Regions from separate parts of the Ottowia sp. VDI28 genome, predicted to be linked through region 2. Evidence: predicted binding sites of a transcription regulator. Region 2 holds the regulator's gene; the other holds the start of a gene.
The links. The regulator LexA, encoded in region 2, represses DNA repair genes until DNA is damaged. The targets are predictions, from matches to a motif close to ACTGTATNNNNATACAGT.

Region 1 (4,393 bases), 2.9 Mb from region 2:
AAGGCGTGCCCCTGCATACCCTCCAGCGCGCTGGGCGCTGGCGTGTAGCGCAGATCAAGATCACCTGTTCGCGCCGTGAATTCGCACAGCGCCCGCACCGCCACGGCATAGGTCATGTCGCATCCCCGGCCAAGCCGCGCCAATGCACGTGACAGACACGCACAGGAAGGCCGTTTTCGGCGCAATACCGAAGCCAGCGAATCTGGTTGTCCTGCAGCTTGTCGCCCGGCGCCTTGACCTCGACCATCTCATAGCGCCCCTCCTCCGGCCAGAAGCGCACCAGATCTGGAAAACCGCTGCGGTTGGCTTGAACATCTTTCAAAAGCCGCGCGAAAAGCAGTTTCAGATGGGCGGGCGGGATGCAATCCAGCGCCAATGCCAGAAGGGGTTCGGTCAGCGTGCCCCAGAAAACAAAGGGCGATTGCATACCCTGCTTGTCCGCGAAACGCTGGCGGATCGTTTCAGGGTAGCGGCCATCTTCGAGCTGCGCCAGGCAGGCCTCGAACAACCCGCCACGCCGCTGCACGAAATCCGGCGAGCCAAGATCCGCGGGGCCACTCTGGAACGGATGAAAAAACGCCCCCGGTAGCGGCGCGAATATGGCCGGCCAGCACAGCAGACCGAACAGAGAATTAATGAGCGCGTTCTCGACATAGAACACCGGCGCGTTTTCAGCATGCCAGTGATCGCGCAGTACATACTCGACCGAAGCGGGTTCGGCAGGTGGATCCAGCTCCAGATCCATCCGCAGTTGCGCCACGGTAGACTTGGCAGTGGCTGGCGAAGCACCGCCCGAAACCATGCCCTCTTGACCCAGATGGCGCCTCAAGCGAGGCAGCATGCGTGACACGCGCTGACTCTCCTCATCGCTTTCCGGCTCCGCCAGGGATGCACAAGCCCAGGCCAAGGCCTCCTCGAAACGCCCCATGCGCTCGTACACGCGGATGCGCCGGTGACGGGCTCCGGGATAGCTACTTTGCGCATAGGCTTGCTCGGCACGCGGCCAATCCTGCGCGCGTTCGCAGGATTGGCCGATGCGCAGCAGCAACTTGGCACGGCGCTTCTCCAGCCAGGGGTTATCGCTCCTGCACCGCGCGGCGGCTTGCAGCACTGTTTCGATTTCCGTGCTGTCATCGAGCGCTTGCCGGCAGGCGTGCAACGCCAGATAGACGTCCACATCAGCTCGCGACTGAAAGGCGCGCGAGGCATCATCGAAGGCGACGGGCTCATAGCGGAACACGCCCAGATCAGCCAACACGAACTCCGACCAAGTCTGATAGAGATTGCCGAAGAACATCAACCGGAAGCGCTCGCAGAGATCACCCACCATCACGCGCCAGGCGGCCTTGGGTGCCAGGGGGTTCCACTCCGCGTAAGTTCTAGGCCCGCCGAAATCAGGCTGCAGGGCCTCAAGCATCGAAGCCTTGCGCATCTCCGGGCGAACCGATGCCGAGGCGAACAACCTCAGCAGCTCCGGTTTGGTGTGCAAGGCAAACAACTCTTCCAATGAGATGGGGTGGACGGCATCAAGCCACCCGAGTGCCAGCAGAGGTTCTGCCGCCCCGGCGATGTCGGGGATTTCCTCATATGCCAGCTTGCCCGCCAGAAACCAGGGGCCCCGCCGCATCAGCAGCCGCACCAGGAGTGCCCTGGAGGCTTGAGGCAACCCGGCGAACTGCTCCAGAAACGCTTGCTCACCCTCGCTCAGCAGGTCTTGATAGCGCTCGGCAATCCAATCCAGCGCCCGCTGGAAATTGTGCAGGTAATAGAAACGGTGCGGCGGCACTGGCTCGGACAACGGGACACCCGAGAAACTGATGATTTATACAGCTATCATAGCAAAACCCCGGAAGGCCCGGCCTGAGCCGCCCTAAGACATTTCAGCTATCCATAGCGCAGCGCGCCACCCGCATCGCATGAAACTCAAAGGATCCAAAGGCCGCGGAGCCGGTCATGCCAGGGCACCCGCGGAGCTGGCTTTGCCAGGGCCGCCAGGTGCGTCCCCTGAGGGGAAGGCGCATAAGCGACTCAGAGGGTTCCCCCTAAGCTGGCGTAAACATGGGGACCGGCGGACCGCCATTGCTGGGCTTGAACACCACCCGCACCTTGTCGCCGATGCGCAGGGCATCGAGGTCACAGTCGACGATGTTGGTCATCATCGTGACGCCCTCATCCAAGGTGACATAGGCGATGGCGTAGGCCGTTGGCCCGGCTCTGCGCGTCACGCTCAGCGTGTAGATGGTACCGGTACCCTTTGAATCCCGGAACTCTGTCTTGTCGCTGCCACAGAATGGGCACAGCGGCCGCGGATACCAATGCGGCTGGTTGCATGCCGTGCAGTGCTTGACGAGAAACCGGCCTTCGGCTGCCGCATCCCAGAAAGGCTTGTTGTCCGGGTACACGGTAGGCGCGGTGATGGTGCGGTCTTGAGAAGGAGTAGCCATGTCATTGCCTTTCGAGGATCAGGGTGGCGCTTCCGTGGCGCGAACCCAATGCGCCGCCTGTACCCTGGGCCAATGCCAGGCCGCAGTTCTTGACCTGCACGGCGGGATGAGCCTCTCCGCGAAGCTGGCGCACAGCCTCGATGATCTTGGTAATGCCTCCGCGATTGGCCGGGTGGTTGTTGCACAAGCCACCACCATCGGTATTGAAAGGCAGCTTTCCTACGCCTGAAATCAGGTTGCCGTCTGCGACGAACTTCCCGCCCTCGCCTTTCTTGCAGAAACCCAGGTCTTCAAGCTGCATGATCACCGTGATGGTGAAACTGTCGTAGATGGACACATACTGGATGTCCGAGGGCTTCACTCCGGCTTCGGCAAAGCAGGCCGCGCCCGAGCGCTGCGCGGCCGAGAACGAAACGTCGTGCCGGCCTCCATTGGTGTTCTTAAGGGCCTCGCCCGCGCCCAGCACGTTCACAACCGGGCGTTTGAGTGACCGGGCGATTTCGGGCTTGACCACCACCAGCGCGCCGCCGCCGTCGGACACCACGCAGCAATCCATGCGGTGCAGCGGATCGGAGACCATGGGTGAATTGACCACATCTTCGACCGTCAGCACCTCGCGCAGCATGGCGTTGGGATTGTGCTGAGCATGGTGCGACGCAGCGACCTTGACCCACGCCAACTGCTCGGAGGTGGTGCCGAACTCATACATGTGGCGCGCGGCCACCATGGCATAGTTGTTCACGGTCACCATGCCGTAAGGAGACTCAAACGGCTCGTCCGGCAAATTGACACCATAGCTGCGCGGCTGCAGGCCGCTTGAGGCGTCCGAGCGGGGGCGGCCCGCCAGAGTGATCAGCGCCACATCGCATTTGCCGGCCATGATGGCCTGTGTGGCGTGCGAGACATGGGCCAGATAGGAAGAGCCGCCAATATCGGTGGCATCGACATGGCGCGGTTTGAGCCCCATGTACTCGGCCATGTTCATGGGGCCGAGGCCCGGCGCATCGCCGGCGCAGAAATAGCCGTCGACATCCTTCAATGTCAATCCGGCATCGGCCAGCGCGCCCATGGCGCTCTCAAAATGAAGCTGCGGTACGGTCTTGTCGGGCGCCTTGCGTGTGGGGTGCTCGAATGCGCCGGCTATGCAGGCTTTGCGCTTGATGCTCATCGATGAATGTCCCTCCAGGAAAGAAGCGTCTCGCTGATTGATCTCTTGCAATCGCGCGACTTTGGTTTTGTACCATACTATCCTGGCACGGACGAACAATGCAGCGTGAGCCCCTATTCAGGTTGAACACCCGCCTGCGCCGCGATCGAGTTCACCAGCTTGATCTCATTCGCAATGCGCTTTTTCAGCTGCTCGGGCTTGTCAGCGACAGGTTCATATCCAAAATCTCGAAGACGCTGTTGAGTAGGCGGCAATGCAAGGAACTGTTGCGCCGCGGCACTCAACTTGGCGATGATCGCCGCCGGGGTCTTTGCGGGTACGAAGATCGCATTCCAGACCGGGAATTCGCACTTTGGCACGCCCGCTTGAATGCATGTGGGGACTTCCGGCAGCGCACTCAGTCTGTTCGGCCCCATGATCGCCAGCGCCCGCAGCTTCCCCGATTTCACCATGGGCGCGGATTCCGCCGTTCCCAGGGTCAGGTCAATCTGGCCGCCCATCACGTCCACCAGCGTTTGACCGCCTCCCCGATAGGGAACGTGGAGCAGCCGAATGCCGGCCAGATTCGCGAAGTGCGCCATCGTCAGATGCACGGCAGTGCCCTGGCCCGTGGAACCATAGGACACCTTGCCAGGGTTGGCCTTGGCGTAGCGGATGAGATCCTCCAGCGTGCGGTAGGGCAGATTCGAGTTCGCGAACAGAACGTATGAGGTGTTGCCGATCATGGCCACCGGCTCGAAATCCGCCTGCGGCTCATAAGGCATGTTCTTGGTCATCACCT
Region 2 (4,393 bases):
GCCACTGGCCGACATCGGCGGCAAGCCCATGATCGTGCGCGTGGCCGAACGGGCCGAGCAATCAGGCGCTGCGCAAGTGGTGGTGGCCGCCGACTCGCCGGAAGTCCTGGAGGCCTGCGCGGCCCATGGCGTCCGTGCCCTGGCCACACGCGCGGACCATCCCAGCGGCAGCGACCGCCTGGCCGAGGCATGCGAGCAACTCGGGCTGAATGGCAGCGATATCGTGGTCAACGTACAGGGCGATGAGCCGCTGATCGAGCCCACATTGATCGATGCAGTGGCGAACCTGCTGCAAACACAGCCCGCGGCTCAGATGGGAACTGCCGCGCACGCCATTGAAAGCCTGGAGGATTTCACCAACCCAAACGTGGTGAAAGTCGTGACAGACCGGCAAGGCCTGGCGCTCACCTTCAGCCGCGCGCCGCTCCCCTGGTGGCGTGACGGCTTTGCCCAAGGCATCACCGCGCTCCCTACCGACCCCGCGCCCCTGCGCCATATCGGCATCTACAGCTACCGTGCCGCCTTCCTGCGCACCTTTCCCACGCTGCCACCGGCGCCCCTGGAGCAATGCGAGTCGCTGGAACAGCTGCGCGCGCTCTGGCACGGCCACCGCATCTCCGTCTACGTCACCCCCCATGCGCCCGGCCCGGGTATCGATACCGAGCAGGATCTGGAACGCGTGCGAAAGCTCTGGATGGCCTCGGCACCCGCACGCTGATTCCCTCGTGCGGGGGGCTGTGGCCAGCCCATGCTATTCTCGCTTTCGACAAATGGGGCACGCCCGGTACCGTATTGCATTGCCATGAGCATGTAACACCGCACTGCGGAGACCTATACGCATCCACCTGAGGGACACATGAAACTGATTCTTCTGGGCGCCCCTGGCGCCGGCAAAGGCACGCAAGCGACCTTTATCTGCCAGCAGTACGGCATTCCACAGATTTCCACCGGCGACATGTTGCGCGCGGCAGTGAAAGCCGGCACGCCACTGGGCCTGCAGGCCAAAAGCGTGATGGACTCAGGCGCTCTGGTGAGCGACGACATCATCATCGGCCTGGTCAAGGAGCGTATCGCTCAGCCTGACTGCGCCGCAGGCTTCCTGTTCGATGGCTTTCCGCGCACCATCCCGCAAGCCGAGGCCATGAAGCAAGCGGGCGTGAAGCTCGACTATGTGCTGGAGATCGACGTTCCCTTCGACGCCATCATCGAGCGCATGAGCGGCCGCCGCAGCCACCCCGCATCCGGCCGTACCTATCACGTGAAGTTCAACCCGCCTAAAGTGGAAGGCAAGGACGACGTGACTGGCGAGCCGCTGGTTCAGCGTGAGGACGACAAGGAAGAAACCGTGAAAAAGCGCCTGCAGGTCTATGACGAGCAGACGCGCCCCCTGGTCGATTACTACAGCACCTGGGCCAAGACCGAGCCGGGCAACGCTCCCAAATACCGCGCCATCAGCGGCACGGGTACGGTCGACGAAATCACCGCGCGCGCGCTGGCAGCCCTGAAAAGCTGACACCACCGCCCGCTCGTACCCCGGCGGTACACGGCCCCAAAGACAGCCACCAGGTTTCCGGTGGCTGTCTTTTTTTGCCGCACGCCCAGCACTTTCCCTCAAAAGGCGCGTGGGCACTTGCGCTGCCACAAAAACTGATTAAAAATACAGTTACTGGATATCAACACAGGTTTTTGACTCCACACCCCGTGCCAGCGACATTCATCAACCCCCTGCACGGCAGCCAGAGGACTTCACCATGATCGACAGCCCCAAGCTCACTGCCCGCCAGCAACAGATTTTGCAGTTGGTGCAAAACGCCATCGCTCGTACCGGCGCACCACCGACGCGGGCCGAAATCGCCTCTGAACTCGGCTTCAAATCCGCCAACGCGGCGGAGGAGCATCTGCAGGCCCTGGCGCGCAAGGGCGTGATCGAACTCGTGAGTGGCACCTCGCGCGGCATCCGCCTGAAAGGCAGTGCACGGCCAACATCCGCGGCGCAACAGATGGCGCTGCCGGGCCTTGCCCAACTGGCCCTGCCCCTGATCGGCCGCGTGGCTGCAGGCTCCCCCATCCTGGCGCAAGAGCACGTCGATCAGACCTATCACCTCGAATCCAGCCTGTTCGCGCAAAAACCCGACTATTTGCTGCGCGTACGCGGCATGTCCATGCGTGATGCCGGCATCATGGATGGCGATCTTCTCGCCGTTCAGTCCACCCGCGAGGCACGCAATGGCCAAATCGTGGTCGCCCGGCTGGGAGACGACGTCACGGTCAAGCGCTTCCACCGGAACAAGAACCTGATCGAGTTGCACGCCGAAAACCCTGACTACCCCACCATCGTGGTAGAGCCAGGAGAGCCGTTCGAGATCGAGGGCCTGGCCGTCGGTCTGATCCGCAACAGCATGCTGATGTAGCTTCCTCACGCCACCGGCAGGTGGCGGGCGTGCAGACGATCGGAGCTCGCGCGACGCGTGGGCCGGGTCTTCCACACCCTGCGGTGGCGTGATCCTGAGGTATTTCACCTCCTTCGCAATCCTGCCTGTGTTCAACCTCTGTTCACGAAAAGGTTTCACATGGGATCGAATGTCTTCAAACTGCCCGGCGCCGGGATTTTCAGCCACACCGCCAACCCATCAGGTGCGGAAGCGGCCTACATGGAATCCAGGGATTCCAAGGATTCCAAGGATTCCAAGGATTCCAAAGCCTCTCTTTTCCCCGCCTTTACGGTTCCCAGCTTCCGTCGCCGGACGGCTTCTTCGCCCACCCAAGCCGCCTCGTCCGGAGAGCAATGGGCCCATGCCGCACGGCGGCGCGCAGCCTTGCGCTTGGTTGAATCATCGTTTCCGGCATCCCTTCCCACCTCTGCCACCTGCCGGCCGCCATTGCCGGCGCAGCCTCTGCGCGTCATGCGCCTGGTAGAGGCCGGGCAAGCCCCCGGCACCGCCGGCCGCCTGCGTCTGTCCGGCCGTCTGGCGGATGTCTGCGCCGAACTCGACCGCATGGCCGCCGCCGAGTCGGGGCCTGGACCACACGCGCTGCGCGCCTGAGTACAAAGCCGCTGCAAAACCCCAAGCCGCGTACTCTCTGAAGTACCTTTACATATCCCTTTTTTCTGCGAAAAGAGGGGTTTGAGCCTGTTCCTGCATACGTGTTTTGTTAGACCTTAAGTGTCAAACGTAACTTAGGCATGCACAATGCGGGGATGAACATCGTGATCCTCGACGACTATCAGGATGCAGTGCGCAAGCTGCCTTGCGCTTCCAAGCTGGAAGCTTGGCCGGCCATGGTCTACACCAATACCGTGAAAGGTTTGGGCCAACTCTCTGTGCGTCTGCGCGATGCCAACGTCATTGTGCTGATTCGCGAGCGCACGCAGCTGTCTCGCCAGTTGATCGAAAAACTGCCCAAGCTGAGGATGATTTCCCAGACGGGCCGGGTCAGCGGCCACATCGACATCGATGCCTGCACCGAACGCGGCATTGCTGTCGCCGAGGGCGTAGGGTCTCCCATTGCGCCGGCGGAGCTGACCTGGGCACTCATCATGGCCGCGATGCGGCGCCTGCCCCAGTACATCGGCAACCTCAAGCACGGCGCCTGGCAGCAATCCGGGTTGAAATCAGGCTCCATGCCGCCGAATTTCGGCGTGGGTCAAGTGTTGCGCGGCAAGACCCTCGGCATATGGGGCTACGGCAAGATCGGTCAGCTGGTGGCTGGCTATGGCCGCGCTTTTGGAATGCAGGTGCTCGTGTGGGGCTCTGAAGCATCCCGCGCCCGTGCCATGGCCGATGGCTATAACGCCGCCAACTCCCAGAAGGCCTTCTTCTCCGAGTGCGACGTGCTTTCGCTGCACCTGCGCCTGACCGACAGCACACGCTCCATCGTGAGCCTGGAGGATCTGAGCCGCATGAAGCCCACGGCCTTGCTGGTCAACACTTCGCGTGCCGAGTTGATCGAGCCCGATGCCCTGGTTAGCGCCCTCAACCGCGGGCGCCCCGGCATGGCCGCCGTCGACGTCTTCGAAACCGAACCTATCCTGCAGGGCCATGCCCTGCTGCGGCTGGAAAACTGCATCTGCACTCCGCACCTGGGCTACGTAGAGCAAGACAGCTACGAGCAATACTTCAACGCCGCCTTCGACAACGTGGTGAATTTCCTGCGCGGCACCCCCACCAATATCGTTAATCCAGGGGCTTTGCAAGTCAGGAGATAGCGGTGCGGCCATAATCGCAGGCCATGACTACTCCTCGCTTCTCCACCGTCGGCATCGTCGGCACTGGCGCCATGGGGCGCGGTATCGCGCAAATCGCCGCCCAGTCCGGCTCTACCGTGCTGCTCTATGACACCCAGGCCCAGGCCGTCGCCAAGGCGCGCGAAGCCATCAGCGCCCAATGGGACA

Region 1: a site for LexA is predicted at 1,814-1,831, ahead of WJU18_RS11160 (VRR-NUC domain-containing protein). Genes of this name have one in related genera too.

Annotation. Positions count from the first base shown of each region.
Region 1 is NZ_CP149820.1:2,314,519-2,318,911, reverse strand. It holds gene WJU18_RS11165 (ATP-dependent DNA helicase) at 1-116, opposite strand, end outside; gene WJU18_RS11160 (VRR-NUC domain-containing protein) at 113-1,798, opposite strand; gene WJU18_RS11155 (Zn-ribbon domain-containing OB-fold protein) at 2,043-2,444, opposite strand; gene WJU18_RS11150 (thiolase domain-containing protein) at 2,446-3,612, opposite strand; gene WJU18_RS11145 (Bug family tripartite tricarboxylate transporter substrate binding protein) at 3,726-4,393, opposite strand, start outside.
Region 2 is NZ_CP149820.1:5,216,579-5,220,971, forward strand. It holds gene kdsB (3-deoxy-manno-octulosonate cytidylyltransferase) at 1-718, shown strand, start outside; gene adk (adenylate kinase) at 857-1,513, shown strand; gene lexA (transcriptional repressor LexA) at 1,752-2,411, shown strand; gene WJU18_RS24860 (hypothetical protein) at 2,571-3,044, shown strand; gene WJU18_RS24865 (D-2-hydroxyacid dehydrogenase family protein) at 3,200-4,207, shown strand; gene WJU18_RS24870 (3-hydroxyacyl-CoA dehydrogenase) at 4,231-4,393, shown strand, end outside.